Regions from separate parts of the Rhizobium binae genome, predicted to be linked through region 4. Evidence: predicted binding sites of a transcription regulator. Region 4 holds the regulator's gene; each other region holds the start of a gene.
The links. Region 4 encodes LexA, which represses DNA repair genes until DNA is damaged. Its sites were predicted from a motif close to TGTTCNNNNTGTGTTCNG; they were not measured.

Region 1 (7,915 bases), on a different replicon from region 4:
GGTGCTTGATCAGCAGCCAATTGGTGCGCTTGCCGCCATCGCGATCGTTGCGCATCCGCACCAGAACGAAGCTGCCATGCAGCCGCTCTCCCTCCAGGGTGAACTTGAAGTCGCCCTTGGCCAGAGCCTGCTCAGGTGTCTTGTTGCCTTCGGGCTCCCAGTAGCCACGGTCCCAGAGCATGACTGTGCCGCCGCCATACTGGCCTTTCGGTATGGTGCCTTCGAAGTCGCCGTAGTCCAGCGGGTGGTCCTCGACCTCGACCGCCAACCGCTTGTCGTGCGGATCGAGCGACGGACCCTTAGTCACCGCCCAGGATTTGAACACCCCGTCGAGTTCGAGCCGCAGATCGTAATGCAGTCGCGTTGCGTCATGTTTCTGGATAACGAAGCGCCTGCGGTTCGATGCCTTCAGCTTCGCCGCGCCGCTTGGCTCCTGCGTCTTCTGAAAATCCCGCTTTTGTTTGTATGTCGAGAGCTTGTCGCTTGCCATGGCAGTCCTCGCTACAAATCCGCCTCCTGTCACGTCTGGTTGTCACAGCGCGCGACCTTAGGAGGCAAAAAGCAACAGATTGTCGTTTTGTTCCATGGAGTTGGGCAGGGGCGGTGGACAACAGCGCCATTGGCTCTGAATGATCGACCTGGCACCGTCGGAATTGATATGCGCTGTCGGCATGACTGCGCTGCAGCAAAGTCTATTTAATAGGCGGCCAGAACGCGTATCATCCACCTATCGAAGTGATGCACCTCCTCCCGCATCAGTTCGATATGCAGACGTCCTACTCCTCCCAAGGCCGGTTGCGGGAACAGCAACACTCCTCCTCCCAGTTGCTGTTCGGTTATTTTCGAAAAGCCTGCCGCACCTCCTCCCGCGGCAGGCTTTTTCGTTTTGGCCGCTATCACGCCGTCGCATCTTTTAGGCCCATGTGCAAAACGCAAAAAAAAATGAGGCGGTAGAGTCACTTGGCTCCCGCAGCCTAGGCTCCTGATTCGTTTCATCATTTCGCCCACAGCGCTTTAGCGGAGCCTAAATAAGCTCGATACGACCGGCTTGACTCCGTCACGGACACGGAACAAAAGAGGAACGTCAACAATTTTCGGGGACATGAAGTCCATGCAACACGAGCCGAGGGAGGTCCGTGAACGATGTCGCGCGTCCATAGTCCTCGGGTCATCGAGGAACTCAGGGATCGTATTGCGCACCTAGAAGGCGGCGCGGCGAAGAAGTCTGTCGTGCTGCCCTTCGGCGTCCGGGAAATGGACGAGCGATTGCCCGGCGGTGGGCTGTCGTACGGGGCTCTTCACGAGGTCGCCGGTGGCGGTTCGGGCACTGTGGATGGCGCGGCGGCAGCCTTATTCGCCGCCGGCATTGCCGCGCGCTCGAGAGGCAAGGTGCTCTGGTGCCTGACGAGGCCTGACCTGTTTTTCCCCGCCATCGCTCAGGCAGGCCTACATCCCGACCGGGTGATCTTCTGCGAAGGCGACAAGGAGGAGGATGTCCTGGCTTCCATGGAAGAAGGGCTCTCTTTCGGTGGCTTGGCAGCGGTGGTCGGGGAGTTGGTGCGATTGCCGATGGTGGCATCCCGGCGGCTGCAGCTGGCTGCCGAAAAAACCGGAACCATGGGCCTCGTTGTCCGCAGATGGCGGCGACAGACGGAAGCGTCGGACTTCGGCAACCCGACGGCCTCGACGACACGATGGAGGGTGAGCGTGCTTCCGTCGGAGGAGCTGCCAGTGGCAGGGGTCGGCCGGGCGCGGTGGCTGTTGGAATTGATGCGCGTGAAAGCAGGCGAGTGTGCTGAGTTTGAAATAGGAGCCTGTGATGCCAAGGGTCGTTTGTGTCTACTTCCCCAATCTGGCAACAGACCGGATACGTCGACATGGAGAGGGAGCCGTGCCAGCTGACCAGCCGCTCGTCGTCATTTCCAAATCGGGGTCGAAACGCTGGATCTCGGCGGCCGATACCGCCGCACGCAAACTGGGCCTCAAGATCGGCATGCCGGCGAGCAAAGCCCAGGCCGTCGTTGCCAATCTGACGATGATCGATGCTGATCCCAGCGCCGACGCCGCTGCCCTTGAGCGGCTCGCGCTGTGGGCGCTCCGGCAGTACAGCCCGGTCGTTGCTGTCGATGGCGCGGACGGCATCGTCATGGATACGGAAGGCGCCGATCACCTGCAGGGCGGCGAAGACTTGCTGATCTCCGGCTTGGTCAATGGGCTGAGAGGACGGGGCCTGGCGGCGCGTGCTGCGGTCGCCGATACATGGGGGGCCGCGCATGCGATCACCCGCGTGACGTCGGCTGAAACGACGGTTGTCCCGGTCGGCGGCGTTGCGAGAGCGGTGACTGGCCTGCCGATCCACTGTCTGCGTCTTCCACCAGACACCATCCATGGACTGCGGGTGATGGGCGTCGAGACGGTCGGTGAACTCTCCGCAATGCCACGTGCGCCCGTGACGCTGCGATACGGTCTCGAAGTTGGCCGACGGCTGGATCAGCTCTTTGGACGAATGGCAGAACCGATCGAACCTCTGCGCACTCCGGAGCTTGTCGAGGCAGCGAAGAACTTTCAGGAGCCGATCGGCGCGGCGGAGACGATCGCCAAATATGTGCGTCGACTGGTCGGCGAACTGACCGCCAAGCTGGAGACGCGCGGTCTCGGCGTCAGGCGTTCCGATCTCGTCATCCATCGTGTCGACAACACCCGCCAGTGCATCCGAGCCGGATTGGCAAAACCGGTACGTGACCCCGCCCGGCTGTCAAAGCTTCTCTGCGACCGGATCGAGAAGATCGATCCGGGCTTCGGCATCGAATGCCTGGTGCTTGTCGCCATCATGGCAGAGCCGCTCGAGGAGCGACAAGCTGCATCCTCCCTGATCGAAGAACCCGTGGTCGACGTGACGCCGCTTGTCGACATCCTCGGCAATCGCGGCCAGCGGCTTTACCGGGTCACGCCCGTCGCCTCCGACGTTCCCGAGCGATCGGTGATGCGCGTCGGTCCGATGGCCGACGAAACCGGGGCGACATGGGCTGCCAAATGGCCGAGGCCGTCGCGACTGCTGGCCAACCCGGAACGGATCGACGTCACCGCTCTGCTTCCCGACCAGCCGCCTGCCGTCTTCACCTGGCGCGGAAAGCGCCGTCGGGTAAAGCGGGCAGACGGCCCGGAGCGGATTTTTGGCGAGTGGTGGCTTCGCCCGAGAGAACATGCCGCCGTTCGCGACTATTTCGTTGTCGAGGACGAGGCGGGTGAACGCTACTGGGTCTATCGCGCGGGTGACGGCGTGGATGCTGACACCGGCTCGCACCTTTGGTTTCTGCATGGGGTGTTCGGATGAGATATGCCGAACTCCAGGTCACCACGCATTTCTCCTTCCTGCGTGGAGCGAGTTCAGCCGAGGAACTGTTTGCCGCGGCGGCAGCGCTTGGCATTGACGCTCTTGGCGTGGTCGATCGCAATTCGCTTGCCGGGATCGTGCGGGCATGGGAGGCGGCAAAGACCACCGGCGTGAGACTGGTCGTCGGCTGTCGGCTCGATCTCTCCGACGGCATGTCTATCCTGGTCTACCCCACCGATCGGCCAGCCTATTCGAGACTGACCCGCCTGCTTTCGCTCGGCAAGAGCCGGGGCGGCAAGGGCAAGTGCGTTCTCGATCTGTCAGACGTGGAAGCCTATGCTGCTGGCCTGATCGCAATCCTTGTCCCGGATGAGGCCGACGAGACCACTGCCAGCCAGCTCAGGAAGATCGCTGCGATTTTCGGCGACAGGGCCTATGTCTCACTGTGCCTGCGCCGTCGCCCGAATGATCGCTTGCGGCTTCACAATCTTTCGAACATGGCGGCGAGACATAAGGTCAAAACGGTTGTCAGCAACGACGTTTTGTTTCATGATCCAAGGCGACGACAGCTCCAGGACATCGTCACCTGCATCCGCAACCGCACGACCATCGACAGCGTCGGCTTCGATCGCGAGCGGCATGCCGATCGCTTCCTGAAAGCGCCGGAAGAGATGCACCGGCTGTTCTCGGAATACCCGGAAGCGTTGGCACGAACCCGCGAAATCGTCGACCGCTGTCGTTTCGACATGAGCGAGCTTCAGTATCAATACCCGGAAGAAGCGCTCGTGCCGGGCCTTGATGCCCATCAGTCATTGACAAAGTTCGCCTGGGAGGGCGCTGCTTCCCGATACCCCGAAGGGATCCCGGACAAAGTCCGCAAAGCAATCCTTCACGAGCTGGAACTCATCCGGGTGATGAAATACGCCCCGTATTTCCTCACCGTCTACAGCATCGTCCGGTTTGCCCGGTCGCAAGGAATCCTTTGCCAAGGGCGGGGATCGGCGGCCAACTCGGCGGTCTGTTACTGCCTCGGCATCACCAGCATCAATCCGGAAACGGGTGACCTTCTCTTCGAGCGGTTTGTTTCGATGGAACGGGACGAGCCTCCAGACATCGACGTCGACTTCGAGCATGCCCGCCGCGAGGAAGTCATCCAGTGGATCTACGAGACCTATGGCCGCTCACGCTCCGCGCTCTGTTCCACCGTCACCCGCTACCGCGCCAAAGGCGCGCTGCGGGATGTCGGTAAAGCTTTAGGGTTGCCGGAAGATCTGATCACTCAGCTCTCCTCTGGGGTCTGGGGCTGGTCCGAAGGTGTCGGCGAGAAGCAGCTCATCGACAACAACATGAATACCGCCGACTATCGCCTGAAGCTGGCGCTGGATCTTTCGGCCCAGCTGATGGGCGCGCCGCGCCATCTCGGCCAGCATCCGGGCGGTTTCGTCCTGACGCAGGACCGGCTGGACGATCTGGTGCCGATCGAACCGGCGACCATGAAGGACCGCCAGGTCGTCGAATGGGACAAGGACGACATTGAGGCGCTGAAGTTCATGAAGGTCGATGTGCTCGCGCTCGGCATGTTGACCTGCATGGCGAAATCGTTCGAGCTGCTGAAAGAACACAAGAACATCCCAATGGGCCTGTCCGATATCGAGCAGGAGGATCCGGCCACCTATGCGATGATCCGCAAGGCCGACACGCTTGGCACGTTCCAGATCGAGAGCCGCGCCCAGATGGCGATGCTGCCGCGCCTGAAGCCCCGGACGTTTTACGACCTGGTCGTCCAGGTGGCGATCGTCAGGCCCGGACCCATTCAGGGCGATATGGTGCATCCGTATCTGAGGCGGCGCGAAGGCAAGGAAAAGGTCGAGTATCCGACGCCTGAGCTCGAAGCGGTCCTCGGCAAGACGCTCGGCGTTCCGCTGTTTCAGGAAAGTGCGATGAAGGTTGCCATGACCTGCGCGGGTTTCACGGCCGGCGAGGCGGACCAGCTCAGGCGCGCGATGGCGACGTTCAAGTTCACAGGCGGCGTGTCGAAGTTTAAGGACAAGCTGGTCGAGGGCATGGTCAAGAACGACTACACACGCGAATTCGCCGAAAAAACCTTCGCGCAGCTCGAAGGGTTCGGATCGTATGGCTTTCCAGAAAGCCATGCAGCGAGTTTCGCGCTGATCGCCTATGCGAGTTCGTGGGTGAAGTGTCACCACCCCGATGTGTTTTGTGCTGCCTTGCTCAATAGCCAGCCCATGGGGTTCTACAGCGTCGCGCAGATCGTGCAGGATGCCCGAAACCACGGTGTCGAAGTTCGGCCCGTCTGTGTGAACCGGTCACGCTGGGACTGCACGATGGAGCGGATTGGTAATTCCGACCGGTTTGCTGTCAGGCTTGGCATGCGCGTCGTCAAGGGCCTGTCCACCAACGATGCCGCCCGGATCATCCTGGCTCGGGCAGACCAGCCGTTCGCATCGGCTGACGACATGTGGCGACGCTCAGGGGTCTCGCCATCATCGCTGGTCAAGCTGGCCGAAGCGGATGCTTTCCTGCCATCGCTGCGACTGGAACGGCGGCACGCACTCTGGGACATCAAGGCGCTCCGGGATGAACCCCTGGAGCTTTGGGCGGCTGCCGCCGAGCGCGAAGCCAAGGTCATCGCGGAAATGCATGAACCCGAAGTAGCGCTGAAATCGATGACCGAGGGCAGGGAGGTCGTCGAGGACTACTCGCATACGGGTCTGACCCTGCGAGCGCATCCGGTATCGTTTCTCCGAAAGGACCTCGATCGCAAGGGCATCGTCACCTGCGCGGAGGCGATGGGACAACGCGACGGACGATGGTTGTGGACGGCCGGCCTGGTTCTCGTGCGACAACGGCCAGGATCGGCGAAGGGCGTGATGTTCCTCACGTTGGAAGACGAGACCGGTATCGTCAACGCGGTCGTCTGGCCGTCGCTGTTTGAACGCCAGCGGCGGGTTCTGATGACCGCGAGCATGATGGCCATCAACGGACGCATTCAACGAGAAGGCGAGGTCGTTCACCTCGTCGCTCAGCGCCTGTTCGATTTCTCCACCGACCTGGCGAGCGTTGGTAACCGGGACGGCGGCCTTGGTGACTTCCCGCTGCCCCATGGCCGTGGCGATCAGGTCAAGCACGGAGGAGGACCGGATCCACGGGATAATCCCAAGCCCGCTGTGCAAACTCGGGACATTTATATTCCCGATCTCCATATCGATAATCTGAAGATCAAATCCAGAAACTTCCACTGAGGAGACCGATGTGTCGCGCCTGTTTGCAGTCACCAAAAGCCTGGAGGAGATTGTCACGCATTTCGCGGTCGACATGGCGCCGGCCGTTAAGGTGCCGAGCGAAACTGTCGAAGGCACTCCCGGACTGATCGTGTTGGAGAAGGATGGACTGCGGCTGCTGAAGTCGATTCCTTGGGGCTTCCCACGGCAGACACGTGACATGCGACGGGAGGGCGAGCCCCCGAGCCGAATAGGCCTCGTCGCCGATCTCACCAATCCGCTCTGGGATCGAATCGTCGTTCATCCCAGATATCGCTGCTTGATCCCTCTGACACACTTCGCAAATCCCGACGGTGTCAAAGGGGCAAAAACCCGATCGTGGTTTTCGAAGAACCGCCAACCTTTGATGGCCTGGGTGTTGATTTGCGCTGAGAGTTGACCCGGGACTGCGGGAAAATATCACTGAGAATTGACCCATGTTTCAATCATCCCCTGTGGTTTCAGCGGGGGCTCTGGAGTGATCGACATGGCGTTACTGAGCGTAATCCGGCGCTGGCATTTTCGGGATCAGCTATCGATCCGGGAGATATGCCGCAGGACGGGCTTATCCCGGAATACCATCCGCAAATATCTGCGTGCCGGCGGCGTTGAACCCAAGTTCAATGTCCCGGAGCGGCCGAGCAAGCTTGATCCATTCGCGGATCGGCTATCAGCGTGGCTGAAGACTGAATCGAAAAAGAGCCGCAAGCAGAAGCGGACAATGAAGCAATTGCATTCTGATCTGGTGAGCCTCGGCTATAATGGTTCCTACTGCCGCGTTGCAGCCTTTGCTCGAGAATGGAAATCGGACCGACAGAGAGAACTCCAGACGACAGGACGTGGCACGTTTGTCCCCCTGGCATTTGAACCGGGTGAGGCGTTCCAGTTCGACTGGTCTGAGGATTGGGCCATCATTGGCAATGAACGCACCAAGCTGCAGGTGGCACATACAAAGCTGAGCTACAGCCGTGCCTTTATTGTCCGGGCCTATCTGCTGCAAACCCACGAGATGCTGTTCGATGCGCACAATCATGCGTTCCGCGTCTTCGGTGGAATTCCTGGCCGTGGCATCTACGACAACATGCGCACAGCGATCGACAAGGTTGGCCGTGGAAAAGAGCGTGACGTCAATGTCCGCTTCATGGCGATGGCCAGCCACTACCTGTTCGAGCCCGAGTTTTGCAATCCGGCTTCAGGTTGGGAGAAGGGGCAAGTCGAGAAGAACGTTCAGGATGCGCGTCATCGCTTCTTTCAACCGATCCCGCGCTTTCCATCATTGGAAGCCTTGAATGATTGGCTT
Region 2 (7,915 bases), 2.2 Mb from region 4:
CCAGGTTTTTCGGAGAAATATTTCTCGAATTTACCGGTCTGGCCGTCCATCTCCTTGGCCTCCGGCAGCGGGTCCTTCTTGACCGTGATGTTCGGCCAGATGCTGGCATATTCGGTATTGATCTTCAGCCACTTGTCGAGGCCCGGCTCGGTATCCGGCTTGATCGCCTCGGCGGGACATTCGGGCTCACAGACGCCGCAATCGATGCATTCGTCGGGATGAATGACGAGGAAATTCTCGCCTTCATAGAAGCAGTCGACGGGGCAGACTTCTACGCAATCGGTGTATTTGCACTTGATGCAATTGTCGGTCACGACGTAGGTCATGAAGAACTCCAGGATTTCCATGCGGTGGGGCCGGGCAACCTGGAACGTCGCGCCTATCCCCGTGCCGAACGAAGCGTGGACAGGCTTGGGAGGCAAGCACGCTTCCGGCAGGTTGTCAGTGACGTATCGGCTTTATCGCCGGATTTCAAGGATAAACGATCTGCAAAAGCCGTCGCGTCGAGCAGAGTTTTCTAATCCTCGTCCGACATCAGCCTGTCGATCGCGCGTCTTTCCTTTTTGGTCGGACGGCCGGCCCCGGTGGCGCGGATCGCCTGCTCGTAGGGGGTGAGGCGTTTTGCCTCATCCGGCGGCGGCGATTGGTCGTCATAGAGCAGGCGGGCCTCCTCGTAGGGCCCCCGCCGCTCGCCGGCGAGACGCACGATGAGAACGACGTCACGCCGTTCCAGCGTCAACTCGATGCGGTCGCCCGGCTTGACCATCTGACTCGGTTGGCTACAGCGCTCGCCGTTGATGCGCACGTGCCCCGACTGGACATGGCTCTGCGCCAGCGAACGCGACTTCACCATGCGCGTGAAGAACAGCCACTTGTCGATGCGCTGGCGCGAACCGCTTACCGGCTGTGTCTCCCCGCCCATGACTACTTCTTCATCTGTTCCTTGAGAGCGGCGAGCTTGGCGAAGGGCGAATCCGGATCGATCGGCTTCTCCTTGCGCGGCGGCTTGGCCTCGAAGCGCAGCGGCTGTGCGCCGCGATTGTTGTTGCGATCGTTACGGTCATTGCGCTCGCCGCGATCCTTGCGCTCGCTACGGTCCGGCCGGTCGCCGCGCGGCTGGTCCTTGCGCTCACCGCCCCGTGCCTGCTGCGGCCGGCCATCACGACCGCCGTCCTTGCCGCGGTTGTTGCGGTTGTTGTCGCGTCCGTCGCCGCCGCGATTTCCTTCGCCGCCTTCGCCGCCGCCCGGGCGGCGATTGCGCTCGCCGCGGTCCTGGTTCTGGCCCCGATCATGGCCCTGGCCACCGCGGCGTTCGCCATGGCCGCCACGCGCCTGACGATGATTATCGTTGCGGCCGCCGAGGCGCCAGAGAAGAACCGGCTTCGGTTCCGCCGGTTCGCCGGCCTCTCCGGAAGCAGCGGCCGCTTCCCCGGCAGCCGAAACCTCCGCCGAGGCTTCGGTCGCAGGGTTGTCTTGAACTGCTTCTGCCGCTGGCGCTTCTGCCGCGGCCGCCTCGGCTGGGGACGGCTCGGAAACGGCCTCCTCCGCCGCTGCGTCGGCGTCGTCGTGATCGGCCTTTTCCACCGTTTCTTCCGCGGATGCTTGCGCGGAGGCTGCGGGCGCCGAAGCGGCGTCCTGCGCGGCAAGATGAGCCGACGCCTCTTCCGCCTTCACGGCATCGGCGCGATAGCCGAGACCCTTGAGGATTTCTTCCATGTCCTCGAGCGTCGCGCCGAGTATTGACAGCATCGCCGTCGTCGTCGTGAAGCGGCGGCCGTCATAGGCGCCCTCCGGACGATTGTTCTGACCGGGTTTCCATTGCAGCAGCGGACGGATGATATCGGCAAGCCGCTCAAGTATGTCGATGCGCACGGCGCGCTTGCCGAGGAAACGAAAGCCCGCGAGCTTGTAGAACATCCGCTCGAAGCTTGGATCGGTCACGACAGAGGTGCGACCGGCGGCCAACACGGGAATGAGGTCACCGTAACCCGGCTTGTCCAAACCGTCGTTCTTCAACGCCCAGAGCAGCGTGATCAGTTCGGCTGGCGCCGGCTTCAGAAGGGCCGGGACGAAGATATGATAGGCGCCGAAACGCACGCCGTAGCGGCGCATGGAGGCGCGAGCCTCCTGATCCAGCGACTTCACCTCCTCAGTCACGTCTCGGCGGAAGAGTACGCCGAGATTCTCGACGAGCTGGAAAGCGAGCCCCTTGGCGAGACCCTGCAGGTCCTCGGCGCGCGACAGATCATCGAGCGGCTTCAGCACTGTGCTGATATGATGATTGACGAAGCGCTCGATGCGGGCGGCGACGTGATCGCGGGCATTGCCCGTCAACTGCTCGTCGGCCAGCAGGATCACCCGCGGGCGCATGACGTGATCGCTGCCCGAAAGCCGCGCCACCGGATCTCCGAGCCAGCGGATCAAACCGTCCGAGCCGATCGCCAGATCGCTGTTGCCGGCGGCATGCATCCGCGCCGCTCTGGCTTCGAATTCGAGCGCGAGCGCTTTTTGCGACGCAGCCTGAACCGCCTTGGCATCCGGTCCGTCCGTTCCCGCCACCGGCGTGAAACGGAACCCGCTCAACTGCCCTACATGATGTCCTTCAACGAAGACATCGCCATTCACACTGATTTCAGCTTCCAGCATCGCATTCTCTCTCAGGCGCTTCATGAGCACAGATGTCCTGCGATCAACAAAGCGTTTCGTCAACCTTTCATGTAACGCATCGGACAATCGATCTTCGATTTCCCGCGTCTTTTCCTGCCAATGTGTCGGATCGGTCAGCCAGCCGGGCCGATTCGAAACATAGGTCCAGGTCCTTATCTGCGCGATTCGCGCCGAAAGCGTGTCAATTTCCCCATCGGTCCGATCGGAGCGATGAACCTGCTCCGCCAGAAATTGCTCGTTCACCGTGCCATAGCGGACGAGATCGGAAAAGAGGGTCGCAATCAGATCGGCATGTTGTGCCGGAGTGATACGCCTGTAGTCGGGAAGTGCGCAAGCCTCCCAGAGTTTTTCGACGCGGGCCGGCCGATCGGCGAGATCGATGACTTCGGGATAGCGCGAAAGCTGCTCCAGCGCCTGCTGGTCGACCGCGGGCAGCGCACGCGTCAGTCCGGCAACGCGCGGCCCCGCCTCGAGACTGGCCCGCAGCGAATGGATCGAGGAGAAGTCCATCTCGGTCGAGCGCCACTGCAAGACTTTGATATTGTCGAATTCATGGCCTTCGATGCGCTGGACCAGCTCCTCGTCGAAGGGCGAGACCTGGCCGGTGACGCCGAAGGTTCCGTCGCGCACGTGCCGCCCGGCGCGGCCGGCGATCTGGCCGAGCTCACCCGGATTGAGGTTGCGGAACTGGTATCCATCGAATTTTCTGTCCTGGGCGAAAGCGACGTGATCGACATCGAGATTGAGGCCCATGCCGATTGCGTCGGTCGCCACCAGATATTCGACGTCGCCCGCCTGGTAGAGCGCGACCTGCGCATTGCGGGTGCGAGGGCTGAGCGCGCCCAGCACGACCGCCGCGCCGCCGCGCTGCCGACGGATGAGCTCGGCGATGGCATAAACCTCGTCGGCCGAAAAGGCGACGATGGCGGAGCGCTGCGGCAGCCGGGTGATCTTCTTCTGCCCGGCATAGAAAAGATGCGAAAGCCGCGGCCGTTCGACGATGGTGATACCGGGCAGCAGCTGCTGAAGGATCGGCCGCATCGTTGCCGCGCCGAGCAGCAGCGTTTCCTCGCGGCCGCGAAGGTGCAGGATGCGATCGGTGAAGATATGACCGCGCTCGAGATCGCCGGCGAGCTGCACCTCGTCGATCGCAACGAAGGCGGCCTTCGTGTCCCGCGGCATCGCTTCGACGGTACAGACCGAAAAGCGTGCATTGGCCGGCGAAATCTTTTCCTCACCGGTGACCAGCGCCACGTTCTGCACACCGACCTTCTCCACCACCCGCGTATAGACCTCGCGCGCCAGCAGCCGCAGCGGCAGGCCGATCACGCCGGTCCCGTGTGCGACCATGCGCTCGATGGCGTAATGGGTCTTGCCGGTATTGGTTGGTCCGAGCATCGCGGTCACACCGCGCCCGCTCAGAATCATCGGCTGCGAAGTCAGAGTCATGGTCCATGCAAAAGAGGCAGGCGGCCCCAGGAAAATTGTCGCCTCTCGACGGAGGCACAGAACACATGGACAGCTGCCGCCGCAAACGCAAGGGCAGATTTTAAAATGCAGCGAGGATTACGACCTCTGCGAGTCATCCGGGACGCCTGCATTTCCGATTCAGAACAGCCTGAGAACGAATCAGCGACGAATCGCTGACTCCCGCGGATTCAGCTTTTGTTCACGGCTAAGTATTGATTTTGAATCACTTTTTTCCACTAGATGCTGAATCGGGAGACTCTCTCCTGTTCGCATCTCCATCGCCTTGCCGGCGGTCGGCCGTGCGCTTTTTGCCAAGCGAACATTCCTGGCCAATTAACCCTTCGACCAAATCCGGAACGAATCGGAGACGAATCGCCGACCAAACCGCTTTCACCTTTCGTTCACGGCAAGATCTGGTGGCGCCGCCATGTGTTGCCGCTATATGCAGTCGGGGGACTGCCCCTCGCGTCTGACGCCGCAGGCCGAGGATTAACCTTTCGACGACGAAATTCACATCGTTTAAGCGGGGAGCGCTTACGTCATCGGATTGATCAAAAACGGAACGAATCGCCGACGAATCGACGACATTGCAATCTTCGTGCTTTGTTCGCCGCAACATGTTGTATTTAAACGTCTTTTTAACCATAGTGCTATTTTACTGGGCAGCATCGATCACAAACCATGAATCGTGCCGCATCACAATTCGCGGGCTCAACCGGGAACAAAAATCGCCAATGCGTGTTTCTTGTCCATTCAGATTGCGGATGAAAATGAAGGAAACACGCAATGCTTGGCACGATACTTCTCGTTATCCTCATTCTACTCTTGATCGGAGCCTTGCCGAATTGGGGTTATAGCCGTGGCTGGGGCTATGGACCTTCGGGCGGTTTGGGGCTAGTTCTCGTCATTATCATTATCCTTGTACTAATGGGGCGCATCTAAAGCCCGACAACCTGGGGAGTTACGACATGATGAAGAAAATTGTTCTCATTGGCGCGCTCGTGGGCGCTCTCGCATCCTGTACTCCGACCGAGCAGGGCACGGCGATCGGCGCCGGCACCGGTGCGGTCATCGGCGGCGCCGTAACCAACAGCTGGGGCGGTGCCGCAGTCGGTGCCGTTGCCGGCGGTCTGACCGGCGCGCTGATCGGCCAGTCGGTCGAACGCCGCGGCTACTGCATTTATCGCGACCGCTACGGCCGCCGCTACGAGGCCCGTTGCCGCTACTGACCGGCAAAATCATATCGGACTCCCAACGGGCGCCCTGGCGCCCGTTTTTCTTTGCTGGCATCCTGCGTCAACGCGACGTTGACGATCGGTTTCGAAAGTCGAGCCTGCCGGCGTCGACCCGCCGACCGCATATTCCTTCTCAAGCGCAATGGGCAGACAAAGCCGCCCACGCACCGAAAGGGAACGCCTCCATGGCCCAGATTTTCATGGGTTCCGCCGTCGCCGTTCCCATCGCCTTGGCCTTCGTGACAAGCGCGATCTCAGCCCTTCGCAGCGAAGACCGGGCGGCGCAAACAGTGCCGGTCAGGATTCCAGCCCGCGGACATCGCAACCCCCGCAGCCGCTCCTGACGTTCTGAACCCGCGTTGCGGATATCCGGTCCCGCACATAAAAGAGACAGCGCAGCCAGGCAGACGCTGTCGCTTCAAGTCGATCTGGATCGTCAACCGGGGCTAAACGAAGAACTGCCCGCCATTGGCCGTCAGCGTTGAACCGGTGATGAAGCCGGCATCGTCGGAGACGAGGAAGGTGACGCAACGGGCGATCTCTTCCGGCTCGCCGAGACGGCCGACGGGGATCTGGGGAATGATGCGCTCGTTCAGCACTTTCTCCGGCACGGCAAGCACCATTTCCGTTCCGATGTAACCGGGGCAGATGGCGTTGACAGTAATGTTTTTCGCCGCCCCTTCCTGGGCAAGCGCCTTGGTGAAGCCGAGATCGCCGGCCTTGGCGGCCGAATAGTTGGCTTGGCCCATCTGGCCCTTCTGGCCGTTGATCGAGGAGATGTTGACAATGCGCCCGAAGCTGCGGTCGCGCATGCCGGTCCAGACCTGATGCGTCATGTTGAATAGGCCGGTGAGGTTGGTATTGATCACCTCGTGCCACTGCTGCGGCGTCATCTTGTGGAACATGGCATCGCGGGTGATGCCGGCATTGTTGACGAGAATCTCGACCGGGCCGATTTCGCTTTCAACCTTGGCGACCCCTTCACCGCAGGCAGCGTAGTCGGAAACGTCCCACTTGAATACGGCAACGCCGGTGACGTCATGAAAGGCTCTGGCCTTCTCGTCATTGCCGGCATAAGTTGCCGCCACCCTGTATCCGGCGTTTTTCAATGCCATGGATATGGCTGCGCCGATGCCGCGTGTCCCTCCGGTGACCAGAGCCACTCTGCTCATGTTCCGCTCCCCTTGTGTTTTCGCCCCGCGCGCGGCGGGATTTCAATCAATGATGGATCGTATGCTATTAAAGTGCTTCGAAGCACATGGCGACACCCATGCCGCCGCCGATGCAAAGCGTGGCCAGGCCCTTCTTCGCGCCGCGGCGCTTCATTTCGAACAGCAGCGTGTTGAGAACGCGCGCGCCGGAAGCGCCGATCGGGTGGCCGATGGCAATCGCCCCGCCATTGACGTTGACGATAGCAGGATCCCAACCGAGATCCTTGGTGACAGCGCAGGCTTGCGCCGCAAAAGCCTCGTTGGCTTCGACGAGATCGAGATCGCCGACCGACCAGCCGGCCTTTTCCAGCGCCTTGCGGGACGCCGGGATCGGGCCGGTACCCATGATTGAAGGATCGACGCCCGCCGTTGCCCAGGAAACGATGCGGGCGAGCGGCTGGATGCCGCGGCGGACCGCTTCGGCTTCGCTCATCAGCACTGCTGCTGCGGCGCCGTCATTGAGACCGGAGGCATTCGCAGCCGTCACCGTGCCGTCCTTGTCGAAGGCCGGCCGCAGCTTGGCCATCGCCTCCAGCGTGGCGCCGTGGCGGATATACTCGTCGGCATCAACCGTAACGTCGCCCTTACGCGTCTGGATGACATAAGGGATGATCTCATCGGTAAATCGGCCGGCTTTCTGGGCGGCTTCGGCCTTGTTCTGTGAAGCGACGGCGAACTGATCCTGTTCGTCGCGCGAAAGCTGCCATTGACGCGCAATATTCTCGGCGGTGATGCCCATGTGATAACCATGGAAGGCATCGGTCAGGCCATCCTTGATCATCGTGTCGACCATCTTCGCGTCACCCATCTTGACGCCGCCGCGCAAGTGCAGGGCATGCGGCGCCATCGACATGGATTCCTGGCCGCCGGCAACGATGATCTTGGCATCGCCGGTGGCAATCTGCTGCATGCCGAGCGCAACGGCGCGCAGGCCTGAGCCGCAGAGCTGGTTGACGCCCCAGGCTGTCGCTTCCTTCGGAATGCCGGCCTTGATCGCCGCCTGGCGAGCCGGGTTCTGGCCTTCGCCTGCGGCCAGCACCTGGCCGAGGATCACCTCGTCCACGTCGCCGGCATCGACGCCGGCGCGCGCGAGCGCGCCTTTGATGACGGCCGCGCCGAGTTCGTGCGCGGGGACCGTTGCGAAAGCGCCGTTGAACGAACCAACTGCTGTTCGACCTGCACTGGCGATGACGACGGATGCATTGCTCATGGGGAGGCTCCTCGTTTTCGTCCCACTTATATAAGGGGAAACTGGCAAAGCTTTGAGCACAAGTCAAACGCGAAGACCGGCCGCCCGAATTTTTCGGCGGCGGCCCGCAAAGCCGATTCGTA
Region 3 (7,915 bases), 1.1 Mb from region 4:
GAGCGGGCTGACCTCGAGCGGCAGCCTCAGGATGACATAGCTCGCCTCGACGGCGCCGGCCGCCTTGGCCGACTCGAGGATGCGCTCCAGCTCGTGATCGTTCAGCGCCGGGATCAGCGGGGCGGCCATTACCGCCGTCTGGATCCCTGCTTCCGACAGCGTGTGGATGGTCTCCAGCCGACGCGGCGGCGTGGCGGCGCGGGGCTCCATCGTCCGGGCAAGCTTGCGGTCGAGCGTGGTCACCGAGATGCCGACGCGCACCAGGTTCTTCGCCGCCATCTCCTGCAGAATGTCAAGATCCCGCAGGATCATCGCCGATTTGGTGACGATGGAGACCGGATGGTTCGCCTTGTTCAAAACCTCGAGAATGCCGCGCATGATGCGCCATTCCTTCTCGACCGGCTGATAGGGGTCGGTATTGGTGCCGATTGCGATCGCCCGCACCTTGTAACCCGGCTTGGCGAGCTCCCGCTCCAGCAGCTTTGCAGCATCAGGCTTGGCGAACAGCTTCGTCTCGAAATCGAGCCCCGCCGAAAGCCCCATATAGGCGTGGGTCGGCCGGGCGAAGCAATAGATGCAGCCGTGCTCGCAGCCGCGATAGGGATTGATCGAGCGGTCGAAGGCGACGTCGGGTGACTCGTTGCGGGTGATGGCCGTGCGCGGCTTTTCGATCTGCACTTCGGTTTTGAACGGCGGCAGCTCTTCCAGCGTCTGCCATCCATCGTCAAAGGTCTCCCGCTGCAGCGCCTCGAAGCGGCCGGTTGGGTTCAGTCCGGCGCCGCGCCCGCGCCGCCGGTCGACCTCGACCCTCAGCCCGGAGGAGACGATCATCGCATCGGCAATATCTGCCGTATTGGCAGGCGCGAATGCGGCCTGCCCTGCCAGGGACTGCTCTCTCATCGGATTCTCCCGCAGCGGCAAGCAATCGCTTCCGCCCGTTTTGATGATTAAATTCCTATCGGCAAATTGAGAACAATGCAAGAACAAAATACGGAAAACGCCGCTGGCAAAAATTTGTGCTGCGCATTATGAGTAGGCGATGTTGACGGTTATTCTCGAATGTCAGGATCAGGAATCCGAGCTGGCCCAGACCTTGTCGGTCTTGGTGGCAGGCGCGGTGGAGGGGCTTGTCGGCGATGTGGTCGTGCTCGATCACGGCTCACGTGACGGCACCTCGCGGGTCGCCGACGCGGCCGGGTGCCGGTTTCATTCGCAATGGGATATCAAGGACATCGTCGGCTCCGCCCGCGGCGACTGGCTGCTTTTCGTCGAACCGGGCGCACGCCCGCAGGCGGGCTGGATCGACGAGATTGCCGAATATATCGCGCTCAACAAGCTGCCGGCGCGCTTCACCGCCTCGCGCGGCTACCGGCGCCCGTTTTTCGAGCGCATCGGCCGCGCCGCGCCGCCGCTGGAACTTGGTCTGCTGATGCCGAAGAACCAGGCGCTGGCCGCAGCCAGAAGCGGCATGCGCCTTGCCGAATTCGCCAAGGGCCAGAGGCCGCGCAAACTCGCCAGCGAATTGGTTCCGTCCTGGGTGGCGCGCGCTGCGCGGTAAGTCTGTGTCATCGCCGGCGCTTGAACGCGCCGCCAGATTGGCGCCGAAAGCGCCCCTCACTTGATCCTTGCCGGCATCGACAACCGCGGCTCACCCCCCGGGTCGGAGCCGGCAGGCGGATAAGCGGCTGCTCTTGCCCGCATCACAATCATCCCGAGATCGCGCAAAGATGGCGCCCGATCAGATTCCGCGCTATAATTTGCCATGGCGCCGCCGAAGCGCCGCGCTTCGCAACGGATGGCCATGGAATGCCGGTGGACGGCAGAAAAGGTCGGCGAAAATCTCCTCTTCTGCCGGGTTCCCGGCGAAAGGAGGTGCGTGATGATCCGCCCTATGCTTTACGGTCTCGTGGCCGTCATATCGGCGACGTTGATGATCGCGCATCCGCATTCGGCAGCATCGCAGGCGACGCTCAGTTGCGCAGGTCGATCCGACGTCGTCAAATTTCTGGACGAAAATTTCGCTGAAAAGCTGATGGCGGTCGGGCTGGTCAGCCAGAACTCCGTCCTCGAGGTCTATGCCGGCGAAAGCGGCACCTGGACGCTCGTCGTCACGGATGTTCACGGCATAAGCTGCATCCTGTTGTCGGGTGACAGCTGGGAAACGATCCCGTCTCTGCCGGGCTTTGCCACCTGAAGTGCGTCGCGATCGCTCGGATTGGCTTGTTTGTCGCAAAACCGCTGCACACTTTTGCGAGACATGCTTTAAGGCGCGTCGTGATCGTTCGGATTGGTTTCTCGCGAAATTCTATTTTTTCGCGCCGCGTTTCAGATGCTCGTCGAGACGCGGCATGATCTCGACGAAGTTGCACGGCGTGCTGCGGTAGTCGAGCTGCGCTTTCAGGATGCCGTCCCAGGCATCCCGGCAGGCGCCGGGAGAGCCCGGCAGGGCGAAGATGAAGGTGGCATTGGCGACCCCTGCCGTTGCGCGCGACTGGATCGTCGCCGTGCCGATCTTGTCGTAGGAAATGCGGTGAAAGACGGCGGAAAAGCCGTCCATGCGCTTTTCGAACAAGGGCTCCAGCGCTTCGGGCGTCACATCGCGGCCGGTAAAGCCGGTGCCGCCTGAGGTGATGACGACATCGATGTCATCCCGTTCGGTCCAGGCCTTGACCTGCGCGGCGATTTTGTCCCGGTCGTCAGGGACGATGGCCCGCGCGACCAGCCGATGACCTGCCTCGGTGATCCGTGCCGCCAGTGTGTCGCCGGATTTGTCGGTTTCCGGCGTGCGGGTATCCGAGACGGTGAGAACCGCGATGCCGACGGCGATAAACGGCCGCTTTTCGTCCGGACCTGCCATTACATGCCTCCCGAAACCGTTTCCGTCGCCTGGACATACCAGTCGGGCCGCTCGCCGTGAAGAGCTGCGGCCGCCTCTTGCGCAGCCGCCATGCCGGTAAAAATGCCGAAGCAGGTGGCGCCGGAGCCGGACATCCGGGTGAAGAGCGCGCCATGGGCCTGCAGCATCTGCGAGATCACCGTAATCTCAGGCACCAGTTCGCGCGCCGGCGGCTCCAAATCGTTGCGGGCCGAGCCGATCGCCGTGAGCCAGCGGCCGGTCTCGGACAGACCGCGAGCGAGATCGAGCGCCGGATTGTTCTTTGCCGCCAGCCGGCGGAAGACCTCGGGCGTTGAAACACCCTGCAGCGGGTTGACGAGCACCATGGCAAAGGCGGGCAGATCCGGCACGGCTTCGATCCTTTCGCCGATGCCGCGGGCGATTAGCGGCCGGCTCTCAAGGCACATCGGCACATCGGCGCCGAGCTTCAGCGCGAGGCTGGCAAGCGCTCCCACCGGCAAGCTCATGCCCCAGAGCCGCATCAGCCCCCGCAACGTCGCGGCCGCATCGGCCGAGCCGCCGCCGATGCCGGAGGCGATCGGCAGGTTCTTTTGCAGATGGATATGCACAGGGAAGGCGAGGGCGCCGACCGCCTCGCGCAGGAGATCGCGGGCCCGCAGCACCAGGTTGCTGCCGTCGCTGGCAAGCGTCTCGCCGAAGGGGCCCGACAGGGTGAATGTGTCGGCCTGTGCAGGCAAGAAACCGAGCCGATCGCCGCAATCGGCGAAGGTCACCAGCATATCGAGCAGATGGTAGCCATCCGGCCGCTGGCCGGTCACATGCAAAGCGAGGTTGATCTTCGCGCGCGCCTCTTCGGTGACACCGAACGCCTCGGCCAGGCCCTCTTCAGGCATGTTTGCCGCCCGTTAGGATTTCTTGTCGACCGGAGGCGGGGTGACGGGTGCCGGATCCGGCTGTTTCTTGTCGGCCGCCTTGGCATCGTCGCCGGCAGGAGGCAGGCCGTTGGCGACCTTGTCCTTGATCTTCGGAATTTCGGCGGCTTCCGGCTCGGAGGCCAGCGCCCGGTTCCACTGGTAGACGGCCTCAAGCTTGCGGCCGACGCGCCAGTAGGCGTCGCCGAGATGGTCGTTGATCGTCGCGTCGCCGGCCTTGATCTGCGCGGCCCGCTCCAGCTCGTCGACAGCGTCGTCGAAGCGGTTGAGGCGGAAATAGGCCCAGCCGAGGGAATCGATGATGTAGCCGTCGTCAGGGCGAATCTCGACGGCCTTCTTTATCATGCCGAGGCCTTCGTCGAGGTTCCGGTTCATGTCGATCCAGGAATAGCCGAGATAGTTCAGCACCTGCGGCTGGTCGGGATTGAGCTCCAGGGCCTTGCGGAAATTCGGCTCGGCCTGGTCCCACTTCTTCAGCCGCTCATAGGCAATACCGCGCTGGAAGAAGACGCTCCAATTGGCGCGGCCGGGAAAGGGGCCGATCACTTCGACGGCCTTGTCGTAATTGGCGGCCATCGCCTCGTAGTCCTTGGCGTCGGAGAGCACGCTGCCATAGGCGAGGTAGCTGCGGATGTCCTTAGGGTCGGAGGCGATCAGCGCCTGCAGGTGCTTGCGCGCTTCGTCCACCTTGCCGCCCTGGGCAAGGGCAAGGCCGAGCTGCAGCTCGGAGATGCGGCGCATCGGCGAATTTTCCGGCACCTTCTGGTAGAGCGCGATGGCGCGGTCCATCTGGTTCTGCTTCTCGGCGATGCCGCCGAGCAGCACCAGCGTATCGGCGCTGTTCGGGTCGAGTGCATTGGCGGTCTGCAGGTAGAGCGAGACGATATCCTCCGCGCCGTCGCGGTTCAGCGCGCCGCCGACTGAAAACAGCACGCCGGCGGCCCCTTCCTTCGCGGTCTTGACCTGCTGCTCCTGCTTCTCGCCCTTTTCGATGCTGTCGCGCAGCGCATTCAGCGGCGCATAGTTCGGCAGCAGGTTGTCGCCAACCGAAACGGCATCGAGCGCCTTCTGCTTGTTGCCCTGTGTCGCTTCGAGGCGGGCAAGCGCCATGACCGCGCGCATGAAGGTGTCGGGCGCCGTAGCACCCCCTTCCTTGTCGAGCACGGCGTCGTTCAGATGCTGGCGGGCCGATTTCACGTCGCCGGTGACGACGGCGATCGCGCCGGCATTGTAATTCTGGAAGATGCGGACCCAATCCGGCCCCTTCATCTTCTCGACCATGGCGAGCGCTTCCTTGCCGCGGCCGGCGCCGACGCGGGCCCAGGCGAGCAGCAGGTCGTTCATCATCCGGTCGAGATCGTTCGGACCCTTGTATTTCAATATGGATTCGGCGGCCTTGTAATCGTCGCGGCGCACGGCATCCATGCCGCGCACGATCGTGGTGATGCGCTCGACCGAGGGATCGCCCTTCAGGTCGTTGGCATATTTGACGCCTTCCTTGATGTCGCCGTTGAGCAGCAGCGAGATCATCAGCCGCTGGCGAATCTCCGGATTGCCCGGCTCGATCTGCAGCGCCTTCTCGTAGAGTTCGATCGCCGTCTCGTAATCATGATCGACATCGGCTGTGCGCGCGGCGAGGAAGGCGCCGGAGAAGGTGGTGACGCTATCGGCATCGAAGGTCTCGGTTTTGCCCGTATCGCCCGCCGTCTTCGCCGCATCCTCGGCGTTCACGCCGGCGACGATGCCGAGCGAAAGAACAGCCGTCAATGCTGCGCTCGTAAGAAGACGGATGGCAATTCTCTGCCGCATGAGGAAACCTTTCTTCGAGAGCGTCCGGCCATGATGCCGGTCGCAAATCAGTTGTGATCACTGATTCATAACAGGATGGCTTTTTTGAAGCGGCGCTGCAAGAAAATCAGCCTGCAATCGAGAACGTCTCGTCAGTTGACGCGCTCGATGCAGAAGTCGATCACTTCCATCAGGGCGGATTTCCATACCGTATCGGGAAGCGGCGCCAGCGCGTCGCGGGCGATCGTGCCGTAATGGACCGCCCGGCCGATCGTGTCGCTGAGTGTGCCGTATTTGGTGATCAGCCCCAGCGCCTTTTCCAGATTGGCGTCGCTGCTGTTGCCGGCCTCGATCGCATCGCGCCAGAAGGCGCGCTCGTCCTCGGTGCCGCGGCGATAGGCGAGGATGACGGGCAGCGTGATCTTGCCTTCGCGGAAATCGTCGCCGACATTCTTGCCGAGATCGGCGGCCTTGCCGCCATAATCGAGCGCATCGTCGACGAGCTGGAAGGCGAGCCCCAGATTCATGCCGTAGGATTTCAGCGCGTTGCGGCCCGACCGGCCGGCTTCGGCGACGATCGGCCCGACTTCGGCCGCTGCCGCGAACAGAGCCGCCGTCTTGGCGCGGATGACGGAAAGGTAATCGTCCTCGGTCGTTTCCATGTTCTTGGCAACGGAAAGCTGCAGCACCTCACCCTCGGCGATCACGCAGGCGGCGGAAGAGAGCACGTCGAGCGCGTCGAGCGAGCCGACATCGACCATCATGCGGAAGGCCTGGCCGAGCAGGAAGTCGCCGACCAGCACGCTTGCCTGGTTGCCCCAGATCATCCGCGCCGTCGATTTGCCGCGGCGCAGGTCGCTTTCGTCGACGACGTCGTCATGCAGCAGTGTTGCCGTGTGCATGAATTCGACCGAGGTCGCGAGCTTGACGTGATTTTCGCCGCGGTAGTCGAACAGCGAGGCGGCCGCCAGCGTCAGCATCGGCCGCAGCCGCTTGCCGCCGGACGAGATCAGATGATTCGCCACTTCGGGGATCATCTGCACGTCGGAGCCGGCCTTGGACAGAATAAGCTGGTTCACCCGCTCCATATCGGCCCTGGTGAGATCGACCAACGGCTTTATGGATGCCAGTTTGTTTTTGCTTTCTTCAAGCGGTATGACCACGCCCAACGACCCGGACTCCTGTTCATTCATTGCAGCTGACAATAGAAAGGGGCGATGGACGCGGCAAGAGGTGAATTGTCGCGCATGGCGAAATTGGAAGGAAAATGACGGCAAATGCATGAACTTATCCGCGCCAACGACCCCGTCCTGCTCTCCTTTGCCGAGAGCCTGATGAAGGACGCCGGCATTCATTGTTTCATCGCCGATCAGGGCATGAGTGTGCTGGAAGGCTCGCTTGGGATGCTGCCGCGCCGCCTGCTGGTGGACGAGGAGATGGCCGATCAGGCCCGCCGCATCCTGATCGACGCCGGTCTCGGCGGCGAACTGCGCGACAGGAAGTGAGCGGGGATGACCAGCAGGCCTGCCCAGACAATCGACGCCTTCCATCGCGGCGCCTTCCACCTTGTGCAGCCGGAGGGCAGGGGCCATCGCGCCGGCATGGATGCGATGCTGCTGGCCGCACTCGTCGCCGATAACCGTCCCGTCCGGGTTGCCGATCTCGGCGCCGGCGCCGGTGCGGCCGGCCTTGCCGTCGCCTCGCGCCTTGCCGAGGCGCAAGTGGTGCTGTTCGAGCGTTCGGCCGAGATGGCCGATTATGCCCGCCGCAGCATACTCCTGCCCGAAAACGCCCATCTTGCCGCCCGCGTCAGCGTCGTCGAGGCGGATGTGACGCTGACCGCAAAGGCGCGCAACGATGCCGGCCTCACCGACGAGAGTTTCCACCACGTCATCATGAACCCGCCCTTCAACGATGCCGGCGACCGGCGCACGCCGGATGCGCTGAAGGCCGAAGCCCACGCGATGACCGACGGCCTGTTCGAAAGCTGGATCCGCACGGCAGGGGCCATCATGATCCCCGGCGGGCAATTGTCGCTGATCGCCAGGCCCGAATCGATCGCCGAGATCGTCATTGCCTGCGGCCGGCGCTTCGGCGGCATCGAAATGACAGCCATCCATCCGCGCGAGCGTGAAAACGCCGTGCGTATCCTGGTGACCGCAATCAAGGGATCGCGGGCGCGGCTGTCGCTGCGCGCCCCGCTCATCATGCACGAAGAGGGGAGTCACAAGTTCTCCTCTCTCGTCGACGATTTCAACAACGGCCGGGCGGCCTATGCCAGGCGTCATTGAGATGGCGGATTCTGTCGCTGGCCCACCATTCCAAAGATGGGTTTCAT
Region 4 (7,915 bases):
CTGCCGTCTTCGAGATAGACATCGACTTCGACGGTGGGGTTGCCACGGCTATCGAGAATCTCGCGGGCGATGATATCGGTGATTGCAGTCATGGGTTCTTCCTGCTCGGTGGGTGATCAATCGTTCGAAGCCTGTCATAATCGAAGGCGTGCAAATTACAAAGCCGCAATTTCCAGCCTTCGAACCGGCGTTCCGACGTGGCCTAAACCACCATCATGTCAACCTGTTGAACGTCAGGCCTTGGCGACCGCATCAAACGCAAGTAATTTCTCAAGCAGCCGCGGCATGTCCTTGAGATAGACCATGTTCGGGCCGTCGGACGGTGCGTTGTCAGGGTCTTGGTGGGTTTCGAGGAACACGCCGGCAATGCCTGTCGCCACGGCTGCGCGCGCCAGCGTCTCGACGAATTCGCGCTGACCGCCCGAGGATTCGCCCTGCCCGCCCGGCTGGGCGACGGAATGGGTCGCATCGAAAATGACGGGCGCGCCCATCGCCGCCATGATCGGCAGCGAGCGCATGTCGGAAACCAGCGTATTGTAGCCGAAGGAGGCGCCGCGCTCGCATAGCAGCACGTTCGGATTACCGCTGGCATTGAGCTTCTTCAGGACGTTCTTCATATCCCAGGGGGCGAGGAACTGCCCCTTCTTGACGTTGACGACGCGGCCGGTCCGGGCGGCGGCGATCAGAAGGTCCGTCTGCCGGCAGAGGAAGGCGGGAATTTGCAGAACGTCGATCACCTCCGCCACCTCGGCGCATTGCTCGGCGGTGTGGACGTCGGTCAGGACGGGAAAGCCGAATTCCCTCTTCAGGTCGGCGAAGACCTCCATGCCTTTTTCAAGCCCGATGCCGCGCTCGGCCGAAAGCGAAGTGCGGTTCGCCTTGTCGAAGGAACTCTTGTAGACGAGGCCGATGCCGAGCTTTGCGCAGAGCTCCTTCAGCGTGCCGGCGACCATGAACGCGTGATCACGGCTCTCCATCTGGCAGGGGCCGGCAATCAGCGACAGGCGGCCGGTATTGGAAAAGGTGACCTGGCCTTCGCCTTCGCCGATCTTGACCTCGGAATTGGTATCAGTGCTCATCGTGTTTCCTCGAAGGCAAAAAGCGCGCCCTGCCCGGGCGTGGGCTTCACCAGAATGCGATTGTTCTTGCGTGTATATGTCACTCCGTTAGCAGCCAAATGCGCTTCTGTCACGGCAAGATCGGTGACGGTGAAGAGGATTGCCTGGCCGCGCAGGCCACGATCGGCGGCGGAAACGGCAAGCTCGAAATAGGCCTCTAGCCCTTCCGGCGTCATCAGGCTGATCTTGGCATTCGAGGCTGCGATCTTCATGCCGAAACCAGTTTTCTCCACCGCCGTTTGCCCGACCGCAAGACCGACGAAGGCGGCAAACGCAGCCGGCTCCGGCGTACAAAGCGCGATCTCGGAAATGCCGGTCACGCCGTTGGCATGTGTCTCCAGCGCGGCGCGATCGGCGGGGAAGGCATTGATGCGCTGACAGGTGAATAGGAAGAAGTCGGGCGCGCGCAGATCTCCTGAAAAGGCCAGTTTGAAATTGCCGACGCTTTCCGAACCGTCCGGCATCCGTATCGGCCTGCTGAACTGCAACATCTCGCCGGCACTCGCACCGTTGCCGAAGAATCGCCGATGATCGAGGCCGGCATCTTCGGTGCGGAAGGCCAGCGCCGAAAGTCCCTCCTCGCCGCAGCGGAAGCGGAAGGCGCGATTGCGGGCGATGAAGACATTCCCCTGGCGGGCCGCTATCTCGCTTTCCTCGACGCTCGCCACCCCCAGCGGCTCGATGTAGGTCTTGTCGGCGAAAAAGACGCAGGCATTTTCCGTTCCGAACGGATGGCGCGCATCGGCGGCGACGGTGAAGCCGAGCTTGCCGAGCCTTTCGCGCGCCAGGTCGATATTGACGACGGGCAGCACGACATGATCCAGCGGGTGCGGCTTGGCGGAATGTGCGATCATGAGATCCCTCCTGACACGCCAAGAGATGTGCGACAGCACCACCCCCAATGCAAGACGTGTGTGCCGATCCGGCAAATGAAAATAAAAATCTCGACGAGTTGGCGTGAATTTTTACGGAAATTTAGCTACTTGCGGAACACATATGGAACATATAGTGTCTGTTCTGGATTTGTTTCAATCACGGGGTCTGACGTCGATGCTCACGCGCAAACAACAGGAGCTTCTCCTTTTCATTCATGAGCGCATGAAGGAATCCGGCGTTCCTCCCTCTTTCGACGAGATGAAGGACGCCCTGGATCTCGCCTCGAAATCCGGCATTCATCGCTTGATCACGGCGCTCGAGGAACGCGGTTTCATTCGCCGCCTACCGAACCGGGCCCGGGCGCTGGAGGTGATCAAGCTGCCGGAGGCCTATAGCCCCAGCCTTCAGCCGCGCCGCGGGTTTTCCCCGAGTGTTATCGAAGGCAGCCTCGGCAAGCCCCAGCCGGTCGCCGCCCCCGCTGCCGCAAGGCCGATCGCCGACAACGGCAACTCCGTCTCCGTGCCGGTCATGGGCCGGATCGCCGCCGGTGTTCCGATCTCGGCAATCCAGAACAATACACACGACATCGTCGTTCCCGCGGATATGCTCGGTTCGGGCGAACATTACGCGCTGGAGGTCAAGGGCGATTCGATGATCGACGCCGGGATCTTCGACGGCGACACGGTGATCATCCGCAATGGCAGCACCGCAAGTCCCGGCGATATCGTCGTTGCGCTCGTCGACGACGAGGAAGCGACGCTGAAGCGCTTTCGCCGCAAGGGTGCCTCGATCGCGCTCGAAGCCGCCAACCCGGCTTATGAGACTCGTATCTTCGGGCCCGACCGGGTCAAGGTGCAGGGCAAGCTGGTCGGCCTCATTCGCCGTTATCACTGACAGCAGACGGGCCGGATTCGGCGAAACCGCCTTTGCGCCAATCATAGGCGCGATGGCGCATCCATGGACGTGACCAGGCATCGAATGCGGTTGCGATCTCGAGTCCCGTCTGCACAAAGCGCAATTCAATGGAACCGGTCCTGCGCAGCGTCTCGCCGGTGAAGAGTGTCGCACCGGAGCGGCAACGGTCGAAACGCAGGCGCACCGCGGTCACGACGATCTCGCCGGCGTCGCAGGCCGGGCCGAGATAGGCGGCATTGTCGATGACCGCGACGACATGGCCATTGCCGAGCCTGGCTATGCACCAGGCTTTCTTGACGCAGGAAAACCGATTTGCCTCACCGCCAGCTGCTGCGGCCACCATTGCCGTCCTCGCTTCATTCTGCTGGTCGCCGGAAAGCCTGAGGCGGCGGTCCTCACCCTGGGGCGGAATGGCAGGGCCATCCAGCATCTTCGGCGGCTGGTGCGTCGGCGACACCAGCGCTCTCTGCCACTGGTCGAAGATGAAGTCCGGCGGGTTTTCGCGGTTAGAAGCCATTGCCGTCGACGCGACGAGCGCGACTAGACCACCATCTTCGGAAATCACCAGATCCGGCGGCCGGGACCCCGGCAGAGTGAGCAGGATGAGCGTTGCGACAGCGAGGATCGATGTGCCGGCATGGCGCAACCGGGTGCGGAGCAGCATCAGCAGCAGAAAGCCTGCCACAGCCATGATGAAATACCAGCCGGGCAAGCGGCCGAAACCGATATCGCCACCCCAGCCGGACACCGTCTTGGCGACTGCAATCACCAGATCGAGGCCAAAGCCGACCACCGTCCAGAGCGGAGCGTCCAGACCGAACGGCATGAGCAACATGGCCAGCAACCCGGCCGGCATGACGATGAAGGAGATGATCGGCATCGTCGCAAGGTTTGCCGGCAGGCCATAAGCGGTCAGGCGATGAAAATGCTCGATCGAAAACAGCGCCGTGGAGAAGCCGCCGATCAGCGAAGTCAGGAAGATGCCGCCGAAGAAACCGGCGACGGCCGCGACCGGCCGCAGGAACGGCAGCTTCGGCAACGGGCTTTCCCGGACGCGCCGGTCCTTCCACAGCTGATAGCCCGATACCAGTGCCAAAGTCGCAGCAAAGGACATCTGGAAGCTCGGACCCAGGACCTCGGAGGGTGAAATGGTGATGATGACGAGCGCCGAGAGCACGACATTGCGCAGGCTGATCGACGGCCGATCGAAGAAGACGGCAATCAGCATGATCGCCATCATGATGAAAGCGCGTTCGGCCGAAACCCCGAATCCTGAGATCAGGAAGTAGGCGGTGACGGCGATGAGTGCGCCGGCGGCGGCGATCTTCTTTGTCGGATAGGCTTGGGCGACACCGGGAAAGAGGCTGAGCAGCATCCGGAAGCCGACGAAGAAGATGCCGGCCGACAGCGCCATGTTGAGGCCTGAGATCGCCACGATATGAGCAAGGCCGGACTGGCGCAGCGCCTCCGTCGTTTCCTTCGAGATGGCGCGCCGCTCGTCAGTCACCAGAGCGGCGGCAAAAGCGCCTGTGTCACCGGGCAGAATAGAGCGTATGCGATCGCCGATGCCGCTGCGCAACCGGTAAAGCCATTCGAGCAGAGCTTCGGGCGTCGATGTCGCAGCTTGCGGGCCCGCGGGCAAATCGACTTTCTCCGGAGCACCGTAGAAGAAGCCGTTGGCGCCGATGCCATCGAAATAGGCACCGAAGGAGAAGTCGTTGAGGCCAGGAAGCGCCGGCCCTGCCGGCGGCGTCAACCGCGCGCGGCCGGTGATGATGTCACCGATCTCGAAAGGCGCATCGGCACCGCGCGCGATCACGGTGATGCGCCGCGGCGGCCGCTTCACCTCTGGCGCCTCGGTGCCGGTGACGGCAAGAATATAGCGCCACCGCCCGCGATCATCGCCTTCGCGCCGCTCGACGCGGCCGGTCACCGTTGTCGTCACGGATGAATCGAGGATGACCGTCGAGGCCCGCCAGCTTTCGAACTGCGCGCAGAGCATGCCGCATGCGACCAGGGAAAGCGCCAGAAGCGTTGCCCGCAAGGCCGGCCGGCTGCGGCCGGCGACAAGCCCCGCAAGCATCGACACCGACAGGCAGAGCAACGATGGAACGAGAGGAACATCCGTTGCAGCAAGAAACCAGAACGCCGCGCCGGCGCCGAGGAAGACCGGCGAGAACAGGAGCAGGCGGCCGTGATCGAACTCCTCGCTCAGCATCCGGCCGCCGGCACGCAGCGATTGTCCCATTGCCGCCGGCAGCCGGTGGCGCACCGACATCGCGGACTGGGTTCTTGACGGCCGCATTGCCGCGGCAGGGGCAGGACCTTCCGCGGGATCGGCAAGACCGACGCCTTGTGGCCGCAATTCGACTGTCGTCAATTCCTGCATGCGCCGCCCGAAGTCACCTTGCCCAGGCACCAGAATGCAACCTTCGGGCAATTCCGGCAAGCATAATCGATTGAAATGCGAGAGAAAATCGCAAATGCGAAATGTCAGTCGAATCATCGGTTTCCGCTATGCGTGCGGCTCATCGCTGCAGTGCCTAAAAGGTGATGCCGCAATGCACAAAATGCCGTCACGGTAACTTGGCATTAGCCTCGCGATCATATAGCTATCGGTGAGGACGCTTAACCCCTATGGCGCTTTTGTGGCGCCACCGACATTTCGGAGGATCAGCATGACGGATCAAAGCGCAACAATAAAAATCGGTGACAAATCGGTCGACCTCGCGGTCAAAAGCGGCACGATCGGTCCAAGCGTCATCGATATCGGTGCCCTCTACAAGAACACCGCTTCCTTCACTTATGATCCGGGCTTCACCTCGACCGCATCCTGTGAATCGAAAATCACCTATATCGATGGCGACGAAGGTGTGCTGCTGCACCGCGGCTACCCGATCGAGCAGCTCGCCGAACATGGCGACTTCCTCGAGGTCTGCTACCTCCTGCTTTACGGCGAGCTGCCGACGGCAGCGCAGAAGAAGGACTTCGACTATCGCGTCACGCATCACACCATGGTGCACGAGCAAATGAGCCGCTTCTTCACCGGCTTCCGCCGCGATGCGCATCCGATGGCCGTCATGTGCGGCTGCGTCGGCGCGCTATCGGCCTTCTATCACGACTCGACCGATATCACCGATCCGCACCAGCGCATGGTCGCCAGCCTGCGGATGATCGCCAAGATGCCGACGCTGGCCGCCATGGCCTACAAGTACCATATCGGCCAGCCCTTCGTTTACCCGAAGAACGACCTCGACTATGCGTCGAACTTCCTGCGCATGTGCTTTGCCGTTCCCTGCGAGGAATACGTGGTCAACCCGGTGCTTGCCCGCGCCATGGACCGCATCTTCATCCTGCACGCCGACCACGAGCAGAACGCGTCGACCTCGACCGTCCGCCTCGCCGGTTCGTCGGGCGCCAACCCCTTCGCCTGCATCGCGGCCGGCATTGCCTGCCTCTGGGGCCCGGCACATGGCGGCGCCAACGAAGCGGCGCTCAACATGCTGACAGAAATCGGCACTGTCGATCACATTCCGGAATATATTGCCCGCGCCAAGGACAAGAACGATCCGTTCCGCCTGATGGGCTTCGGTCACCGGGTTTACAAGAATTACGATCCGCGCGCCAAGATCATGCAGAAGACGACGCATGAAGTGCTCGGCGAGCTCGGCATCAAGGACGATCCGCTGCTCGAAGTGGCGATGGAGCTGGAGCGCATCGCGCTCACCGACGAATATTTCATCGAAAAGAAGCTCTATCCGAACATCGACTTCTATTCCGGCATCACGCTGAAGGCGCTCGGCTTCCCCACGACCATGTTTACCGTACTCTTCGCGCTCGCCCGCACCGTTGGCTGGATCGCGCAGTGGAACGAGATGATCGAGGATCCGGAGCAGCGCATCGGCCGTCCGCGCCAGCTCTATGTCGGCGAACCGAAGCGCGACTACATCCCGGTTTCGAAGCGCTGATCGCTTCAGGCCAATCGGCTCAAAAGAAAACCCGGTCAGAAACGACCGGGTTTTTTCTTTCTCAGCACGTCGAGAAGGATTTCGGCAGCATGTTCGCCCGGCGGCTTTTCGGTCTGCATGCGCTGCCAGACCAGCTCATAACCCTCCTTCATCGCCTTGAGCTGGTAAGTGTCGGCTGACAGCCTCTCCATCCAGCGTGCGAGGCTTGCCCCGCGAACGACATCGTTCAGATACTCCGGCACGACCGCGTAATCGGCAATCAGGTTTGGCAGCGCCCCTGTCCAGGTCTTGATGCCCGATGTCAGCAGCCGCATGATCCAGTCGACCTTGTAGGCAGAGACGACGGGAACGTCGGCAAGCGCAAGTTCGAGAATAACCGTTCCGGATGCCGCCATGGCTGCATCGGCCTCAACGAACGCCTGCCACTTTGCTTCCGCGCCGACAACGATCTCCGGCTTTACCGCCCAATTCGCCGTCAAGCCGCGCACAAGCACTTCCTTGTGTCTCATCGTCGGCAGGATGAAGCGCATCGGTCCATTGCGGGCGACAAGTTCGTTCACCGCCACCTCGAAATACGGCAGCAGCTTCCGGATTTCCGAGGAGCGTGAACCGGGCAGAAGCAGAATTGCGCCGTTGCCGGGCCGTCGTCCGGCGCGCAGGCGTCGGGTCTCCAGGAGCGCAGGGTCGGCGGTCAGGCGATGCCCCACATAGGTCGTTGCCGGTCCCTCGAGGCGCTGCATCGTCGCCGGTTCGAAAGGGAGGACGGCGAGTACATGATCGACATAGGCAAGCATGCGCTTGGCGCGATACTCCTTCCAGGCCCAGACGCTCGGACAGACATAATTGACGACAGGCAAATCTGGCAGCGCCGTGCGGACGCGCTTTGCCACGCGATGGGTGAAATCCGGGCTGTCGATGATGACGAGAATATCCGGCCTTGCGGCGATGATCTCAGCCGTTGTCCGGCGGATCAGGCCAAACAGCTTCGGCAGCCGGCTCAGCACCTGGGTGATTCCCATAATCGACAGTTCGGAAAAA

Region 1: the regulator LexA is predicted to act here: its motif matches at 1,067-1,084, upstream of J2J99_RS29370 (ImuA family protein).
Region 2: the regulator LexA is predicted to act here: its motif matches at 4,174-4,191, upstream of J2J99_RS21440 (helicase-related protein).
Region 3: the regulator LexA is predicted to act here: its motif matches at 969-986, upstream of J2J99_RS04595 (PA0069 family radical SAM protein).

What each region holds. Positions count from the first base shown of each region.
Region 1 is NZ_CP071608.1:32,597-40,511, forward strand. Features, by position in the region: gene ligD (DNA ligase D) at 1-490, opposite strand, end outside; gene J2J99_RS29370 (ImuA family protein) at 1,144-1,902, shown strand; gene J2J99_RS29375 (Y-family DNA polymerase) at 1,820-3,334, shown strand; gene J2J99_RS29380 (error-prone DNA polymerase) at 3,331-6,597, shown strand; gene J2J99_RS29385 (hypothetical protein) at 6,608-7,015, shown strand; gene istA (IS21 family transposase) at 7,103-7,915, shown strand, end outside.
Region 2 is NZ_CP071604.1:4,389,091-4,397,005, reverse strand. Features, by position in the region: gene fdxA (ferredoxin FdxA) at 1-326, opposite strand, end outside; gene J2J99_RS21445 (RNA-binding S4 domain-containing protein) at 518-922, opposite strand; gene J2J99_RS21440 (helicase-related protein) at 925-4,116, opposite strand; gene J2J99_RS21435 (DUF3309 family protein) at 4,924-5,079, shown strand; gene J2J99_RS21430 (YMGG-like glycine zipper-containing protein) at 5,106-5,366, shown strand; gene J2J99_RS21425 (hypothetical protein) at 5,558-5,716, shown strand; gene phbB (beta-ketoacyl-ACP reductase) at 5,819-6,544, opposite strand; gene J2J99_RS21415 (acetyl-CoA C-acetyltransferase) at 6,612-7,793, opposite strand.
Region 3 is NZ_CP071604.1:957,767-965,681, forward strand. Features, by position in the region: gene J2J99_RS04595 (PA0069 family radical SAM protein) at 1-900, opposite strand, end outside; gene J2J99_RS04600 (glycosyltransferase family protein) at 1,040-1,558, shown strand; gene J2J99_RS04605 (hypothetical protein) at 1,880-2,194, shown strand; gene moaB (molybdenum cofactor biosynthesis protein B) at 2,306-2,857, opposite strand; gene J2J99_RS04615 (4-(cytidine 5'-diphospho)-2-C-methyl-D-erythritol kinase) at 2,857-3,750, opposite strand; gene J2J99_RS04620 (tetratricopeptide repeat protein) at 3,763-5,598, opposite strand; gene J2J99_RS04625 (polyprenyl synthetase family protein) at 5,730-6,746, opposite strand; gene J2J99_RS04630 (putative signal transducing protein) at 6,855-7,082, shown strand; gene J2J99_RS04635 (tRNA1(Val) (adenine(37)-N6)-methyltransferase) at 7,089-7,868, shown strand.
Region 4 is NZ_CP071604.1:2,062,054-2,069,968, reverse strand. Features, by position in the region: gene eno (phosphopyruvate hydratase) at 1-92, opposite strand, end outside; gene kdsA (3-deoxy-8-phosphooctulonate synthase) at 234-1,079, opposite strand; gene J2J99_RS10095 (VOC family protein) at 1,076-1,972, opposite strand; gene lexA (transcriptional repressor LexA) at 2,169-2,888, shown strand; gene J2J99_RS10085 (ComEC/Rec2 family competence protein) at 2,869-5,298, opposite strand; gene gltA (citrate synthase) at 5,588-6,877, shown strand; gene lpxB (lipid-A-disaccharide synthase) at 6,913-7,915, opposite strand, start outside.